One region of the Methylobacterium sp. 001424705 genome, then DNA from elsewhere that is predicted to be linked to it. Evidence: predicted binding sites of a transcription regulator. Region 1 holds the regulator's gene; each other region holds the start of a gene.

Region 1 (5,888 bases):
ACCTGCGCGTTGACCCGGATCAGTGCCTCTCCGAAGGACGATCCCATGAACCTCGACCTGTCCGGCAAGCGCGCCCTCGTCAGCGGCTCCACCAGCGGCATCGGCTACGCCATCGCCAAGGCCCTGGGCGAACTCGGCGCCAACGTGGCGATCAACGGGCGGACGCAGGACCGCGTCCGCGACGCCGTCGACCGCCTGAAGCGCGAGACCGGCCGTGCCGGCTTCATCGGGGCGCCCGGGGACGTCGCCAGTCCGGACGGGGCGGCCCGCGTGGTCGCCGGCCTGCCGGACGTCGACATCCTGGTGAACAACACCGGCATCTTCGAGCCGAAGCCGTTCTTCGAGATCCCGGACGAGGACTGGCAGCGGTTCTTCGAGACCAACGTGATGAGCGGCGTGCGCCTGGCGCGGGCCTACACCCCCGGCATGGTCGCGCGCGGCTGGGGCCGGGTGGTCTTCATCTCCAGCGAATCCGGCGTGAACATCCCGGTGGAGATGGTCCATTACGGGATGACGAAGACCGCCCAGCTCGCCGTGGCCCGGGGGCTCGCCGAGACCGTGTCGGGCAGCGGCGTCACCGTGAACAGCGTGCTGCCGGGGCCGACCCTGTCCGAGGGGGTCGCCGATTTCATGAAGAGCATGGCGCAGGGGCAGGACGGCGGAACCGGGGGCGCCGTCGACCTCGACGCCGCCGGCCGCGCCTTCGTGGCCGAGCACCGCCCGACCTCGCTGATCGGCCGCCTCGCCACCGTCGAGGAGGTCGCCAGCATGGTCGCCTACATCTGCAGCCCGGCCGCCAGCGCCACCAGCGGGGCGGCGCTGCGCGTCGATGGCGGCGTGGTGCGCAGCATCGTGTGAGGACGCGCCGCCCCGACGCGTTGCGGCCGGTCCGGTAAGGATTTCGCAACCTCTGCCGCCGACCCTGGCCCGAACGCACGGGAGGGCGGCCGATGGGGGATTATGCGCTGGAAGGTCCGCGCTGGGGAACGGGCGCGGCAGGCACGGGCGGCGGCACCGTCACCTGGGCCGTCGACGGCACGATCCCCACCGGCTTCGTGAGCCTCCTCCAGGCCGCCTTCGCCACCTGGGCCGCCGCCGCCGACATCGCCTTCCAGCAGGTGGCCGCGACGGCCAACGCCCAGATCGACTTCACCCTCGGGGGGATCGACGGGCTCGGCAAGACCCTGGGCTACGCCACCTATTCCTACAGCGGCCAGCGCATGCAGTCCGCGGAGGTGACCTTCGACAGCGGCGAGGGCTGGCACGCCTCCGGCGCCCGCATCGTCGGCACCCAGAACGTGGATTTCTCCCTGGTGGCGCTGCACGAGATCGGCCACGCGCTCGGCCTCGACCATTACGACGCCAAGCCCGAGGTGATGAACGCCATCCTCGACAGGGGCATCACGACCCTGGCGGCCGGCGACATCGCCGGGATCCAGGCCCTGTACGGTGCGCCGCCCGCCCCGGTGGTGGCCGCGGCGGCACAGACGAGCCCGGTCGCCGGCACCGCCGTCACGGCGGTCTATCGGTTCTACGACACCCATACGGGGGATCACTTCTACACCACGAGCACGGCCGAGAAGGCGCAGATCGAAAAGACGCTGCCGTGGTTCACCTACGAGGGCACCCCGTGGGCGGCCCCGGCCCAGGGCGCCGACACGGTGGACGTGTTCCGGTTCTTCGACACGGCCTCGAACGCCCACTTCTTCACGACGAGCGTCGCCGAGCGGGACCAGGTCCTCAAGACGGCGCCGACCTACACGTACGAGGGCGTGGCCTTCGAGGCCTACGCGGATGCGGGCGCCCCCGGCGGCCTGACCCTGGAGCGCTTCTACAACACCCAGACCGGCCAGCATCACTTCGCCGGCAGTGCCGAGGAAGCCAACGGCATCAACCACGGCGCCGCCGGTCCGGGCTGGGTCGACGAGGGCAAGGCCTTCACCGTCCACCTGCCCACCGATGCGATGATCTTCGCCTAGGCGGCGGGCCCGGCTATCCGCCTGACGGCTGGGCCGGCGCGCCTCGGGATCGGCTACTCGGCCTCGGCCTCGAACATCTCGTCGAAGGAGTAGCCCGAGCCGCGGACCGTGCGGATCGGGTCGCTCTGGCGCGGGCGGTTCAGGGCCTTGCGCAGGCGCCCGACATGGACGTCGACCGTGCGCTCGTCGATGTAGACGTCGTGGCCCCAGACGCCGTCGAGGAGCTGCTCGCGCGAGAACACCCGGCCGGGGCTCTGCATCAGGAATTCGAGGAGCTTGAACTCGGTCGGCCCGAGATGGATCTCGCGGCCTTCCCGGCGGATGCGGTGGCTGACCCGGTCGAGCTCGATGTCGCCGGCCACCAGCAGGTTGGCGACGTGGGCCGGCTTGGCCCGGCGCAGCAGGGCGCGGACCCGGGCGAGGAGCTCCGGCACCGAGAACGGCTTCACGATGTAGTCGTCGGCGCCCGTTCCGAGGCCCCGGATGCGGTCGCCCTCCTCGCCCCGCGCCGTGAGCATGATGACCGGCAGCCGCTCGGTCTCGCGCCGGGCGCGGATGCGGCGGCAGAGCTCGATCCCCGACAGGGCCGGCAGCATCCAGTCGAGCAGGACGAGGTCGGGCACCTGCTCCTGCAGGCGCAGGTCCGCCTCGTCGCCGCGGGCGGCCGAGTCGACGATGAACCCCTCGGCCTCGAGGTTGTAGCGGAGGAGGAGGGTCAGGGCCTCCTCGTCCTCGACGATCAGGATACGCGTACTCATCGTGCGCTTTCGATCAGACCGGCACGGGGGTCAGGCCGCGCCGGGCATGTCCACGGTGGCGTAGTTGGACGCGTCGTTCTTCGGGCGCTCGCGCTCGGCCAGGAGGTTCTCGCCGGTGACGAGGTAGTGGATCGTCTCGGCGATGTTGGTGGTGTGGTCGCCGATGCGCTCGATGTTCTTGGCCACGAACAGGAGATGCGTGCAGAACGAGATGTTGCGCGGGTCCTCCATCATGTAGGTCAGGAGCTCGCGGAACAGGGAATTGTAGAGGGCATCGATGGCGTCGTCGCGCTCCCAGACGTCGAGGGCCGCCTTGGTGTCGCGGCTGGCATAGGCGTCGAGGACGTCCTTGAGCTGCTCCTGCACCAGGTCGCTCATGTGCTGGACGCCGATGACGATCTTCTGCGGCTGGATCTGGTCGGCGATCGCCACGACGCGCTTGGCGACGTTCTTGGCGAGGTCGCCGATGCGTTCGAGATCGTTCGACACGCGGATCGCCGTCACGGTCTCGCGCAGGTCGATGGCCAGGGGCTGGCGCCGGGCGATGAGCAGGATCGCCCGCTCCTCGATCTCGCGCTGGAGGGTGTCGAGGCGGGCGTCGGCGGCGATCACCGCCTGGGCCAGGGGCGCGTCCCGGCGCACCAGGGCCTCGCCGGCCTCGGTCATCATCTTCTCGGCGATGCCGCCCATCTCGGAGATCGAGCGGCGCAGGTCCTCGAGGTCCGTATCGTAGGATTTGACGATGTGGTCGGGCATGGGGTTCGCTCCTCGATCGGGCCCGCCTGTCGGGGCCCGCCCTGGCGGTGATGGGGGACGCGGGCCGAGACCGGCCGGCGGAGGATCAGCCGAAGCGGCCGGTGATGTAGTCCTGCGTCTGGCGCTTTTCCGGATTCATGAAGATGCGCGTGGTGGGCCCGAACTCCACCAGTTCGCCGAGATACATGAAGGCGGTGAACTGCGAGATGCGCGCCGCCTGCTGCATGTTGTGCGTGACGATGACGATGGTGAATTCCGAACGCAGCTGCTCGATCAGCTCCTCGATGCGGCCCGTCGAGATCGGGTCGAGGGCCGAGGTCGGCTCGTCGAACAGGATCACCTCGGGGCGCTGGGCCACCGTGCGGGCGATGCAGAGGCGCTGCTGCTGGCCGCCCGAGAGGCCCATGCCGGATTGCCTGAGCTTGTCCTTCACCTCGTCCCAGAGGGCGGCCTTGCGCAGGGATTCCTCGACGCGCATGTCGAGGTCGGCCTTGGGCAGCTTCTCGTAGAGGCGCAGGCCGAAGGCGACGTTGTCGTAGATCGACATCGGGAACGGGGTCGGCTTCTGGAATACCATGCCGATGCGCGAGCGCAGCTCGTTCAGGTCGACCCCGGAATCCAGGACGTTCTGGCCGTCGAGGAGGATCTCCCCTTCCGCGCGCTGGTCCGGATACAGGCTGTAGATCCGGTTGAAGGTGCGCAGCAGGGTGGACTTCCCGCAGCCCGACGGGCCGATCAGCGCCGTGACCTGGCGGTCGTGGAAGTTGAGGTTGACCGACTTCAGGCCGTGGAAGCTGCCGTAGTAGAAATTCAGGTCCTTGACGGCGATGCGGACCGGTGAGGACTCGTCGGCCTTGTGGCGTCCGGTGAGCTGCGCGGACGTGATCCCGGGGGCGGCGTTCATCGGTTCAAGATCCTATCGGGCGAAGCGGCGGGGACAGGCGGCGCGCGGGTGGTCAGCGCGACCGCTCGGTCTTGATGACGAAGCGGGCCACGATCGACAGGGCGAGGATCGTGACGGTGATGAGGAGGGCGCCGGCCCAGGCGAGCTGCTGCCAGTTCGGATAGGGCGAGAGGGCGAACTGGTAGATCATCACGGGCAGGTTCGGCACGCCGCCCATCAGGTTGGGGGCGAACCAGCTGTTGTTGTTGAGCGCGGTGAAGAGCAGCGGCGCGGTCTCGCCGGCGATGCGGGCCAGGGCCAGGATGATGCCGGTGACGATGCCGGCGCTGGCGCCGCGCCAGGTGATGCTCCGGATGACGATGGAGGGCGGGGCGCCCAGCGCGGCGCCGGCCTCGCGCAGGGTCGAGGGCACGAGGCGCAGCATGTCCTCGGTGGTGCGCACGATCACCGGGGTGGCGATGATGGCCAGCGCCACCGCGCCGGCCCAGCCGGAATAGGAGCCCATGGGGCGCACCATCAGCGTGTAGACGAACAGGCCTATGAGGATCGAGGGCGCCGAGAGCAGGATGTCGTTGAGGAAGCGGATGACGTCGGCGATCTTCGAGTTGCGGCCGTACTCGGCCAGGAACGTCCCCGCCATCACGCCGACGGGCGTCGCCACCAGGATGGCCAGGAGGGTCATCACCAGGCTGCCGAGGATCGCGTTGGCGATGCCGCCGCCCTCGGAACCGGGCCCCGGCGTCGGGGCGGTGAAGAGGGTCGGCGAGACGCCCTTGATGCCCTCGACCACCAGCATGAACAGGATCGAGCCGAGCACGACGATGCCCACCAGCGTGGCGATCGTGCTCGCCAGGATCAGGATCCGGTCGGCGACCCGGCGGCCGGGCCGGACCCGGCTGATCCGGGCCGGGGCGGCGGTGGTGAGGGGGTTCGCGGCGTCCATGATGCGGCTCCTGACGACTCGGTGAGGCTGGCCTCAGGCGACCTTCGCGCGGCGGGTGAGGAGGCGCGCGACGATCAGGACGAAGAAGGTGATGACGAAGAGGATGCAGCCGAGGGCCATCAGGGCGTTCAGCTGCATGCCGTCGGCCTCGTTGAACTCGTTGGCGATGCGCGAGGCGATGGTGGAGCCCGGGTCGAAGACCGAGCCCGAGAGGCGGTTGGCGTTGCCGATGACGAAGGTCACCGCCATGGTCTCGCCGAGCGCCCGGCCGAGGCCCAGCATGATGGCCCCGATGATGGAGACCGAGGCCTGGGGCACCAGCACGTGGCGCACCACCTCCCAGGTGGTGCAGCCGATGCCGTAGGCGCTCTCCCGCAGCACCGTCGGGATCTGGTCGAGCATGTCGCGGGTGATCGAGGCCACGAAGGGCACGATCATGATGGCCAGGATGATGCCCGCGGTGAGGATGCCGACGCCCGAGGGGACGCGGGCATAGAACAGGGTGCCGACGATCGGCATGCCCTCGACGAGGTTCGACACCGGCACCT
Region 2 (5,888 bases), on a different contig from region 1:
GTGCCAGCCGGGGGGCAGGCCGCCGGGCTGGATCGTCACGCGCATGACCAGGGAGCTGGCGCCGTCGCGGATCATGATCTTGCCGATGGGCTCGCCCTTCCCGTTCTGGATCGGGCTCTCGAAGGTCTGCGGGGCCGCAGGGGGCGCTGCCTCCGCGGGCGCCGCCGGTGCGGCGGGCTGCGCGAGGGCCGCCTGGGCGGCGAAGGCCGTGCTGGCCGCGAGGGCAAGGACCGACGGAAGTCGTCTCATGAAATGGCTCTCCTCTCCATGCCGGGTACGCCGGTGGAGCGTCAACGAAGATGGTCGCGGGGGGCTCCACGGCAATGCCGGGGTGCCCGACCTTTCCCATGCCTGGAGCGGCGAGGCCAGATGCCGGGCCCTCACGGACAGCTGTGTCCTGCGGCACCCAGGTGGTTGCCGTACGTGGACGAACTCTTAAGGTTTCGCTAAGTTTCCCGTGACGGGGCCAGTGTCGGCGTCCGATCCGCCAAGTCTCTTCCGGTGGACGGTCCGCAGATCTTGGCGCGGCTTGAATATCGATTGCAGCGTAAGACTCGTTGGGAGATTCCCATGACGTTCGCAGCCCTCCGCCGCCTCGGGTTCCTCGCTCTGATGCTGGGATTTCTGCCCGTCCTGGCGCATGCGCAGACGCCACCGTCCTCCGCTTCCGGGCGGACCTGGACCGACCCGCCGCCCCGGGGGACCGACGAGGCCAAAGCTCCGCTGGCCAAGGCTCCGCTGGCCAAATCCTCGCAGACCAAGGCTCCGGTCACCAAGCCCGAGGCGCCCGAGCAGGCGGCCGCAGCGCCTGCCGAGGCGCGGCGCCCGACGCACGCGGCGGTCCGGACGCCGAAAAGCGCGCGTGGGAATACCCAAGCACGCGTGCGGGTCGCGCGCCCGACGGCATCCCCGTCGCGTCGTCCTGCCGTCCGGACGGTGGCGCGCGCCCAAGACCGCCAGGACCCCGCCGTCCGCCGCGTCACGACGCGCCCGCCGGTGATGCGCTACAGCTACGGCGTCGTCCCGGAATCGACTGGCCCGTTCGGGTACGAGGACGACCGGGCCCGCCGGATCCGCCAGGCCCAGGAGGCCGGGTACCTCGTGGTGCGGTCCCGCAGCGTCGAGTTCCCCGACGGCCGGCGCCTACGCACCTATCGCCCCTACGAGGAGGAGGGCGACGACTAGGATGCGACCGGTTCCGCATAGGAAAACCCCGCCGGGGGGACCGACGGGGTTGGGGTGAGCGCGCGATGGGACGTCTGCGGATCAGCGCAGGCGGCCGGGCCGGGCCGGCTCGAACACGATGCGGCGGTGGAACGCGCACCAACTCTTGCCGTCCGGCGCCGGGGCGCCGCAGCAGACGGCGCGGTCGTTGGGCTCGCCGATGATGAATTTGCACACGAAGGCACCGGACTGCGCGAACGGCACCCGCAACTCGGCGGAGGGTTCGGCGATGGCATCGGCCTCGCCGACCTGTGACATGCGGACAAGCTGGTTCATGGATCGAATGACTCGCGGACTGGCTTTCGCGGGCGGGGCCCTGCGGCGTGTGACGGATCGGGAGCGTGTCGCCTTCGGGAGGGCCTCTCCCCTGCATGGACACAGCGGGCGACCCGCGGACATGAATGGGAAGAATCGCGGACCTTGCACAGGTCGGAAGCGCGGCCAGACCGGACGCGACAGCGTCATGATGCTGTTATATCTGGGGTTTGCCCCTCGGCAAACAAGTGCTGACGCATGTGTGTGTTGCAGCGCACAGGTTTCGGGCCGCTTTCTTGAGCCGCTGCGGGCCGGGCCGGCAGCCGTCACGAACCACGAATGGGTTTCATCCCGGCCGCTGCCAGGAGGCCGCCGGCTGTCATCGTCCTGAGACGGGACCGTCATAGAGCCCGGGACGTGCGGGGATCCTGCCGGGATCGACCCGCAGCGGCGATCGCCCAGCCGGGAGACCCGAATCATGGCCGATGCGATCGCCCCCGGACTCCGCCCGGTGCCGCAGGCGGAACCGGGCCGCCGCCCGGGCCCGAACCTCGACGGCCGCATCCCCGTCTCGGGCCTCCTGGCCTTCGCCCTCGTCCTCCTCGGCGGCCTCGCCTATGCCGGCTACAGCCTGATCCACGACATGAACGCGGTCGGCGAGACGCCGCTCGCGCTGGGGGCCTTCGCCCTCCTCGCCCTGGCCCTCCTGATCGCCCTGGCCTTCGAGTTCGTGAACGGCTTCCACGACACCGCCAACGCGGTGGCGACGGTGATCTACACCCACGCACTCCCGCCGGTGGTGGCGGTGATCTGGTCCGGCGCCTTCAACTTCCTGGGCGTCATGCTGTCCTCCGGCGCGGTGGCCTACGCCATCGTCACCCTGCTGCCGGTGGAGCTTATCCTGCAGGTCGGCTCGTCCGCCGGCTACGCGATGATCTTCGCGTTGCTGATCGCCGCGATTCTGTGGAACCTCGGCACCTGGGCGCTCGGCCTGCCGAACTCCTCCTCCCACGCCCTGATCGGTTCGGTGATCGGCGTCGGCCTCGCCAACCAGTTGATGGCGCCCGAGGGCCAGGGCACCTCCGGGGTCGAGTGGGGACAGGCCGTGACGGTGCTGGAGGGGCTGCTGTTCTCACCCGTCCTCGGCTTCGTCCTGGCGGCCCTGCTGCTCGTGGCCATGAAGGCGGTGGTTCGGCGCCGGGACCTCTACGAGGCCCCCGCGGGCGAGGCCCCGCCCCCGCTCTGGATCCGCGGCCTCCTCATCCTCACCTGCACCCTGGTGTCGTTCTTCCACGGCGGCAACGACGGCCAGAAGGGCATGGGCCTGATCATGCTGATCCTGATCGGCGCGGCCCCCACCGCCTACGCCCTCAACCGCACCATGTCGGACGACATGACGCCGGTCTTCGTGCAGCAGTCGCGGGACGCCCGCACGGTGTTCGCCGCCCGGGCCGCGGGTGCGGCCCGTCCCGATGCGGCGGCCGCCCGGGCCCAGGTCGGCGAGGCCCTGCGGACGAAGGCGCTGAACACCCCCGCCGTCTATGCGGCGCTGGCCGCCCTCTCGGACGACATCGCCGCCTCGGTGCAGCGCCACGGCGCGATCCGCCAGGTGCCGGCCGCCGCCACCCCGAACCTGCGCAACGACATGTACCTCGCCGCCGACGCGGTGCGGCTGCTGCCGGCCGCCGGCGCCGGCTTCCCGGAGGCCGAGGGCAAGGTACTCAAGGCCTACGAGGGCCTGCTCAACGACGGCACCCGCTACATCCCCACCTGGGTGAAGGTCTGCGTCGCCCTGGCGCTCGGCCTCGGCACCCTGGTCGGCTGGAAGCGCATCGTCGTCACGGTGGGCGAGCGCATCGGCAAGACCCACCTCACCTACGCCCAGGGCGCCTCGGCCGAGATGGTGGCCGCTGGTACCATCGGGCTGGCCGAGCTCTACGGACTGCCCGTCTCCACCACCCACATCCTTTCGAGCGGCGTCGCCGGCACCATGGCGGCCAACGGCTCGGGCCTGCAGGTCGCCACCGTGCGCAACATGGCGCTTGCCTGGGTGCTGACCCTGCCGGCGGCCATCACCCTGGCGGGCGGGCTGTTCGTCATCCTGCGGCACGTGTTCTGACGAGGGGGGCGCATCGCGTCCCACCCCCCTGTTCCCAGGGGTCGCTCCAGTCCGACGCGGCCCCCCGTGGACAGGGTGATCGCAGGGGAGGACGCGCCGCCATTCCGGGGCGCCGCAGGCGAGCCCGGACCCGAAGGGGCAGCGGCGTGCGATCCAGGGTCGCCGCCCGTCGATGGTCCTGCACCACCTGTGTGTCTGGATCCCGAGCGGCGCGGCCCCGGGATGACGGGGGGTGCAAGCGGGTTTCCGGCACGACGAACCCCCGCCGGGACAATCGCCGACGGAGCCCCCGGGAGCGATGACGGACCCCGATGGCCTCCGGGGCGGCGGGCCTATGGAGGCGGCCCCCCGCTTTCTTGAGGTCGCGCGGCGCTGCGTGTAGGTCGGGGACAGGCTCGACCCGGTTCGGACGGCCGCCAGGGACCCCATGCGCGTCTTCCTCACCGGCACCGCCGGCTTCATCGGCGACCCGTTCGCACGGCATCTCCGCGACGCGGACCACGCGGTCGCGGGCTTGGCTCGCCTCCGCGACGATGACGACGTCGCCCTGGCGCGGGCGCGGGCGCGCCACGCCGGCGGCGCACCCGGCGCGATCGCGGCGCTGCGGAGGCCTGTGGGGCGTCACCGTCTGTTCGCCTCCAACGGCCTGTTCGCCTCCACCGGCCCGGCCCAGGGCGGCCCAGCGCCCGGCCGGTCCCGCGAGACCGCCTCCGTCGTGAGGCCGCGGACCCGCGACGCCGCCGCTGGCGGGGCCTGAATGCCCTCACCCGTCCCTCCGCATCCGCTCCGGCCGGCTGCGCCGCGATGCCTTCACAACCCACGAGCCCGATGACCCCCAGACCCCTTCCACCGCGGCGCCGCCCCCGCTCGGGTCCGACCCGCAGCCTGCCGGGGCGCCGGCCATGATAGCCCTGCGCTCCACCGCCCTGGCGGCGGCCGGCCTCCTCGCCTTCCTGCTGTTCTGGGAAGCGATGCCGCGCCTCGGCCTGATCAACCCGGCCTTCCTGCCGCCGCCGAGCACGATCCCGGCCGCCTTCCTCAACGAGGTGCGCCTCGGCGTCTGGGGCGAGGCGGTGCTGTCGAGCTTGAGCCACTACGTGACCGGTCTCGCCGTCGGCGCGGGGGCGGGTATCGCCCTCGGCCTCCTCAGCGGCATGTTCCGCTGGTTCGAAGCCGCCACCGCCTGGATCGTGCGCCTGCTGCGTCCGATTCCCGGTCTGGCCTGGGTGCCGTTCGCCATCATCTGGTTCGGCGTCCAGCCGGAGGCCGCCGTCTTCATCATCGCCATCGGCGTGTTCTGGATCGTCTTCTTCGCGACGCAGGGGGCGGTGCGCGGCGTCGACCGCGACCTCGTCGAGGTGGCGCAGGCCTTCGGCTTCGGCTCGCCCTGGTCCCGGCTCACCAAGATCCTGCTCCCGGCCGCGACACCGGGCATCCTCGTCGGCCTGCGCACGGCGCTGGGCCAGGCCTGGATGGCGGTGGTGGCCGCCGAGATCTTCGGCGTGCCCGGCGTCGGCGCCCGGATGATGCAGGCCTCCAGCCTGCTCTCCACCGACATCGTCGTCGTCTACATGCTCACCATGGCCGCCCTCTACGGCCTGTTCGACACGGCCTTCGTCGCCCTCCAGGGGTGGCTCCTACGGTGGCGCGCCTGAGATGCCCGAATCGATCACGCCTGAGCCGATCATTTCCATCGCGGGCCTGAGCCTCGCCTACGCGCGCGCCGGCACCCGGACCGTCATCCTGGAAGACCTCGACCTCGACGTGGCCCGCGGCGAGTTCCTCGTCATCGTCGGCGAATCCGGGGTCGGCAAGTCCACCGTCCTGCGCGTGCTGATCGGCCTGGCCAAGCCGAGCTCGGGCACCGTGCGCCTCCGCGCCCGCCCCGACTGCCGCACGCCGATGGCCCTGGTCTTCCAGGATGCGCGGCTGCTGCCCTGGCGGCGGGTCGTCGCCAACGTCGCCTTCGGGCTCGAGGGCAGCGGCCTGTCCAAGGCCGAGCGCTTGGCCAAGGCGCAGGCGATGCTCGACCTCGTGGGCCTCGGCGACCTCGGCCAGCGCTGGCCGCACCAGCTCTCCGGCGGCCAGCGCCAGCGCGTCGCCATCGCCCGGGCGCTGGCCGTCGACCCGGACGTGCTCCTCATGGACGAGCCGTTCTCGGCGCTCGACAGCTTCACCCGCGAGGGCCTTCAGGACGAATTGCAGCGCATCCAGGCGGCGACGGGCAAGACCATCCTGTTCGTGACCCACGACATCGACGAGGCCGTGACCCTTGCCGACCGGGTCGTCG
Region 3 (5,888 bases), on a different contig from region 1:
CCGGTGCTCCTGCACCAGGATGCGAGCGGCAAGGGCGTCGGAATCGTCGCCGGGCCGGACCGGCACGGCCCCCTGTGCGATGATGGGGCCGGCATCGAGCTCGGGCACGACGTAATGCACGGTGCAGCCATGCAGCCGCACCCCGGCGGCGAGCGCCTGTTCATGGGTGTGCACGCCCTTGAACAACGGCAGCAGGGAGGGATGGATGTTGATCATCCGGCCGGCCCAGGTCTCGACGAACCCGGCGGTGAAGATCCGCATGAATCCGGCGAGACACACGAGGTCGATACCGGCCGCCTCCAATTCGACGTTCAGCGCGGCGTCGAAGGCCTCCCGGCTCGAATAGGCCCTGTGATCGAGGGCACGGGTCGGGATGCCACGCTCAGCGGCGTAGGTCAGGCCGGGCGCTTCGGGCCGGTTGGATGCCACCAGCACGATCTCGGCGGGATAATCCGGCGCCTCGGCCGCCGCGATCAGCGAAGCCATGTTCGAGCCGCGCCCCGAAATGAGGATCGCGACACGGGTCTTGCCTCCGACCGATGATGTCTGCGCGGCCGCCATCAGAAGGCGAGCCGGCCTTCGAAGGTCACGGGCTCGGCCCCACGCGGGGTGATGCGGCCGAGGCGGACCGGGGAGGCACCACCCAGGTCGAGGGCCTTCGACACGGCGCTCACGCTCTCGGGCGCCACCACCACGACCATGCCGATGCCGCAGTTGAAGGTGCGCAGCATCTCGGATTCGGCGACTCCGCCGACCTCCGACAGCCAGCCGAAGACCGGGGGCGGGATGATCGCGTCGAGGTCGATGCTGATGCCGACGCCGTCGGGCAGCACCCGGGGCAGGTTGTCAGGGAAACCGCCGCCGGTGATGTGGGCGAGGGCCTTGATCCCATCGGTGGTGCGCAGGGCCGCCAGCAGCGGCTTGACGTAGATCTGGGTTGGCTCCAGCAGGGCCTCGCCGAGGGTCCGGGCAGGCTCGAAGGGCGCGGGATCGTCGTAGGACAGGCCGCTCTTCTCGACGATGCGGCGCACCAGCGAAAAGCCGTTGGAATGGACGCCCGAGGACGGCAGGCCCAGGACGACATCGCCGGGCACGATGTTGCCGCGCGGCAGCAGGGTCCCGCGCTCGGCCGCCCCGACGCTGAAGCCGGCCAGATCGTAATCGGAGCCGTCGTAGAGGCCCGGCATCTCGGCAGTCTCGCCACCGATCAGCGCACAGCCGGCGAGCCGGCACCCGGCCGCGATGCCGCGCACGATGTCGGCGCCCACCCCCGGCACCAGCTTGGCGGTAGCGAAATAGTCGAGGAAAAACAGCGGCTCGGCGCCCTGTACGATGATGTCGTTGACGCACATGGCCACGAGATCGATGCCGATGGTGTCGTGCCGGTTCGTCTCGATGGCAATCTTCACCTTGGTGCCGACGCCGTCATTGGCCGCCACCAGGATCGGATCCTTGAAACCTGCGGCCTTCAGATCGAACAGGCCGCCGAACCCGCCGATCTCGGCATCCGCCCCCGGCCGGCGCGTGGCGCGCACCAGCGGCTTGATCGTCTCGACCATGGCGTTGCCAGCATCGATGTCGACGCCCGCGTCCGCGTAGGTCATTCCGTGTCTGGGCTCGCCGGTCATCCGCGCCGCTCTCCGAAGGTCCGTGTTCCGCGACCTCTAACCGCTCCCGCGCGCCTTCGCGAGTCCGTCCTCGCAGCGAGCGCATCGCAGGTCGCGGGGATTCGCACCAAGGTCCGCAGCCGAGGCTCCGACAGCGGCGCACGCGAAACGTCGGCATGCGCCCTGCAGCCTTGACCGCGTCCCCTCCCGTTCCCACTGTTGATCCGCGAACGGCGACGTCGCGCACACGACGATTGGGACGGGGAACGGCCGATGCGCGGCAGGGCGATGATCGGGCTGATGGCCCTCGTGGGCGTCGCCCTCCTGCTCTATCTGCTCGCCGACGTCATGCTGCCCTTCGTGGCGGGCCTCGCGTTGGCCTACCTCCTCGACCCGATCGCGGACCGACTCGAGCGCCTTGGGCTCGGGCGGCTCTCGGCCTCGCTCCTCATCCTTGCGGTCTTCGTCGTCGGGCTCGTGGTGGCCCTGCTTCTCGTGGTGCCGCTCGCCGCCAATCAGGTCTCCGCCCTCGTGGCGACTCTGCCCGGCATGGTCTCACGGCTGCAGGGCATCCTCGCCGAACGGGCCGGCCCACTGCTGCAGCGGGTGGGAGGCGCCGACGTGCTCACCGATCTGCAGTCGCAGGTCGGCACCTTGGTGGGACAGGGCGGCACCTGGTTCCTGACCTTCCTGAAATCCTTGTGGTCGGGCAGCCAAGCGCTGATCTCCATCGCGTCGCTCCTCGTCGTCACGCCCGTGGTGGCATTCTACCTCCTCGTCGATTGGGACCGGATGATCGCGACCCTCGACGGCTGGGTGCCTCCCCGGCATCGCCCGGTGGTCCGGCGCCTCGGGCGCGAGATCGACGGGGCGGTGACGGGGTTCGTCCGCGGGCAGACCCTGGTCTGCCTCATCCTCGGTACCTTCTACGCCGTCGGCCTCTTTTTCGTCGGATTGAACTTCGGCGTTCTCATCGGCCTGATCGCCGGCTTCCTCACCTTCATCCCCTACGTGGGGACGCTGACCGGCTTCCTGCTCTCGGTCGGGGTCGCCCTGGCGCAGTTCTGGCCAGGTTCCGACTGGCTGCATATCGGCCTGACCATCGGGGTGTTCGTGGTGGGACAGTTCCTCGAAGGCAACATCATCTCGCCCAAGCTCGTGGGCGAATCGGTGGGTCTTCACCCGGTCTGGCTGATGTTCGCACTCCTCGCCTTCGGCTCGCTGTTCGGATTCCTCGGGCTGTTGCTGGCCGTTCCGGTGGCGGCGTCCATCGGCGTGCTGGTCCGCTTCGTCCTGGAGCGTTACCTCCAGAGTCCGCTCTACTACGCGGACGCACCCGCGCTCCTGTCGAAGCCTGAACCCTGAATGGCAACCCGCGACACCGTCCCCCCGAAGCAGCTGGCCTTCGACCTGCCGGCCGACCCGCGCTACGGCCGCGAGGACTTCCTCGTAGGCCCGGCCAACGAGGCTGCCTATACGCTGGTCGAGGCTTGGCCCAACTGGCCCGACACGGTGTGCCTGCTCACCGGACCACCGGGGAGCGGCAAGAGCCATCTCGCCTCGATCTGGGCGACCCGCTCCCACGCCTGGACGGCCCAGGCTTCAGAGATCACCGCTGCGACGGTGCCGCGCTTCCTCTCCAACGGCGCCCTGGTGATCGAGGACATCGACCGAGTGGGAGCGGACGGGAGCGCGCCCCGCGACGAGGCGGCCCTGTTCCACCTCCTCAACCTCGCGCGCGAACGGGGCTGCCCGGTGCTGGTCACCTCCGCCACCTCGGTGGAGGGGCTGGGCCTGACGACGGCGGACCTGCGTTCCCGCCTGCGCCTCGCCCCCGGCGCCACCATCCTGCCCCCGGACGACGCCCTGTTGCGCGCGGTCCTCGTCAAGCTGTTCGTCGACCGGCAGCTGGTGGTGGATCTCGCCATCGTGGAGGCCCTGGCCCTGCGGATCGACCGCTCTCTCGGGCGCGCCCGAGAAGTGGTCACCGCCCTGGACCGGGATGCCCTGAGCCGGGGTCGACGCATCACCAAGCCACTGGCGCTGGCGGTGCTGGAGCGCCTTGGCTTCGGGGCCGAAGAACCGGAGGACGAGGACGAGACGGATCCCGGGGATCATGCCCCGATCTGACGGCGGCCTGGCTACACGACCAACGGCCGAAGATCGTCATGCAACCGTCACAAACGCCGGCCCGGCCCATGCTACGACGCCGACCCTCGAAGACCTGTAGGAGACGAACTCTTGGCGGACATGGACTCGGACACGACCGCATCGGATGCCGGAACCCCGCGTGTCACCGAGGGCCGCACGCGGGCTGCCCGGCCCGCCGCCCGGCGGACCGGGCAGCCCGCAGCGGTAGCCTCCAAACCTCAGCCGGGGAAGACGATCCGGGACGCGCTCGCGGATGCCAAGGCGCCCGTATCCAATGCCCTGCCCGATGCCGATCTCGACCTGCCGCCTCCCGGAGACCTGCCGCTCCCTCCCGCCGACGGCCTCCCAGGTGCGGAGGCGCGTGATTCCGTGCGGGAGGCAGGGCTCGCCCTGCGCCACTCGCCCGAGCGCTTCGTCAACCGCGAACTGTCCTGGCTCCAGTTCAATCGCCGGGTGCTGGAGGAGGCCTCGAACGCCAACCACCCCCTCCTGGAGCAGGTCCGGTTCCTCTCAATCTCGGCCAACAACCTCGACGAATTCTTCATGGTGCGGGTCGCTGGCCTGCACGACCAGGTTCGTGCCGGTCTCGTCCTGCCCTCGCAGGACGGCCTGACCCCGGCCGAGCAGCTGGCGCGGGTGGGAACCGAGGTCTCTCGCCTCGCCCTCGACCAGCAGGCGCGCTGGCGCGAGCTGCGCGGTGAACTCCTCGGCGTCGGCATCGAGCTCATGGAGCCCGCGGGCCTGACCCAGGATCACAAGGCGTGGCTGGAGGACTACTTCCTCAACCACGTCTTTCCGGTCCTGACGCCGCTCGCCATCGATCCGGCGCACCCGTTCCCGTTCATCCCGAATCTCGGCTCCACCATCGCACTGATGCTGGTGCGCCCCCGCGACGGCCGGACCCTACGCGCGTTGATCCGTCTGCCAGCGGTGCTCGACCGCTTCGTGCGCCTGCCGGATGCCGAGAACGATGCGACCGCCCGCTTCATCGCCATCGAGCAGGTCATCGTGCTGTTCACCGGGCGGCTCTTCCCCGGCTATGCCTTGCGCGGACAGGGCGCGTTCCGCGTCATCCGCGACTCGGACCTCGAGATCGAGGAGGAGGCCGAGGATCTCGTCCTGCATTTCGAGACGGCCCTCAAGCAGCGCCGCCGCGGCGTCGTCATCCGGCTGGAGGTCGAGGCCGGGATGCCCGAGGACCTGCGTGCCTTCGTGGCCGACGAGCTCGAGATCAGCAGCGACGCGGTGATCTTCGTGGAGGGGATGCTCGCCCTCAACGAGCTATCGCAGATCGTCGGCATCGATCGGCCGGACCTGAAGTTCAAGTCCTACAACCCCCGCTTCCCCGAGCGCATTCGCGAGAGCGGCGGCGACGTCTTCGCGGCGATCCGACAGAAGGACTTCATCGTCCACCACCCCTACGAATCCTTCGATGCGGTGGTGCAGTTCCTCGCCCAGGCCGCCCGCGACCCCAACGTGGTGGCGATCAAGCAGACGCTCTACCGCACCTCCTCGAACTCGCCGATCGTTGCGGCCCTGGCGGAAGCCGCCGAGCTCGGCAAGTCGGTGACGGCGCTGGTCGAGCTGAAGGCCCGCTTTGACGAGGAGGCCAACATCCGCTGGGCGCGCAACCTGGAGAAGGCCGGCGCGCAGGTCGTGTTCGGCTTCATCGAACTCAAAACCCATGCCAAGCTGTCGATGGTGGTCCGGCGCGAGGGCGACCGCCTCGTCACCTACTGCCACGTCGGCACCGGCAACTACCATCCGATCACCGCGCGCATTTACACCGACCTGTCCTTCTTCACCGCCGATCCCGCCGTGGCGCGGGACGTCAGCCGGATCTTCAACTTCATCACCGGCTACGCCGAGCCCGCCGAGCTGGAGCGGATGTCGGTCTCGCCGTTGACCCTGAAACCGCGCCTCTTGGAGAACATCGAGGCGGAGGTGGCCCATGCGAAGGCCGGACGCCCGGCCGCGATCTGGATCAAATGCAACTCGCTGGTCGACCAGCAGATCATCGATGCGCTCTACGACGCCTCCCAGGCGGGGGTCCAGATCGACTGCGTGGTGCGCGGCATCTGCTGTCTGCGCCCGGGAATCCCGGGGCTGTCGGAGACGATCCGCGTCAAA

The links. Region 1 encodes PhoB, which activates phosphate uptake and scavenging genes when phosphate is short. Its sites were predicted from a motif close to TGTCATNNANCTGTCAT; they were not measured.
Region 2: the regulator PhoB is predicted to act here: its motif matches at 1,684-1,700, upstream of AC6EUL_RS07305 (inorganic phosphate transporter).
Region 3: the regulator PhoB is predicted to act here: its motif matches at 3,772-3,788, upstream of AC6EUL_RS11670 (RNA degradosome polyphosphate kinase).

Annotation. Positions count from the first base shown of each region.
Region 1 covers NZ_JCBANU010000024.1:50,116-56,003, forward strand. The annotation lists gene AC6EUL_RS17605 (SDR family NAD(P)-dependent oxidoreductase) at 46-858, shown strand; gene AC6EUL_RS17610 (matrixin family metalloprotease) at 951-1,979, shown strand; gene phoB (phosphate regulon transcriptional regulator PhoB) at 2,033-2,737, opposite strand; gene phoU (phosphate signaling complex protein PhoU) at 2,768-3,493, opposite strand; gene pstB (phosphate ABC transporter ATP-binding protein PstB) at 3,579-4,397, opposite strand; gene pstA (phosphate ABC transporter permease PstA) at 4,450-5,340, opposite strand; gene pstC (phosphate ABC transporter permease subunit PstC) at 5,374-5,888, opposite strand, start outside.
Region 2 covers NZ_JCBANU010000006.1:149,380-155,267, reverse strand. The annotation lists gene AC6EUL_RS07320 (superoxide dismutase family protein) at 1-249, opposite strand, end outside; gene AC6EUL_RS07315 (hypothetical protein) at 571-1,185, shown strand; gene AC6EUL_RS07310 (GcrA family cell cycle regulator) at 1,267-1,623, opposite strand; gene AC6EUL_RS07305 (inorganic phosphate transporter) at 1,958-3,598, shown strand; gene AC6EUL_RS07300 (NAD(P)-dependent oxidoreductase) at 4,026-4,355, shown strand; gene AC6EUL_RS07295 (ABC transporter permease) at 4,501-5,253, shown strand; gene AC6EUL_RS07290 (ABC transporter ATP-binding protein) at 5,255-5,888, shown strand, end outside.
Region 3 covers NZ_JCBANU010000013.1:40,449-46,336, reverse strand. The annotation lists gene purN (phosphoribosylglycinamide formyltransferase) at 1-561, opposite strand, end outside; gene purM (phosphoribosylformylglycinamidine cyclo-ligase) at 561-1,628, opposite strand; gene AC6EUL_RS11680 (AI-2E family transporter) at 1,881-2,972, shown strand; gene AC6EUL_RS11675 (P-loop NTPase family protein) at 2,973-3,737, shown strand; gene AC6EUL_RS11670 (RNA degradosome polyphosphate kinase) at 3,858-5,888, shown strand, end outside.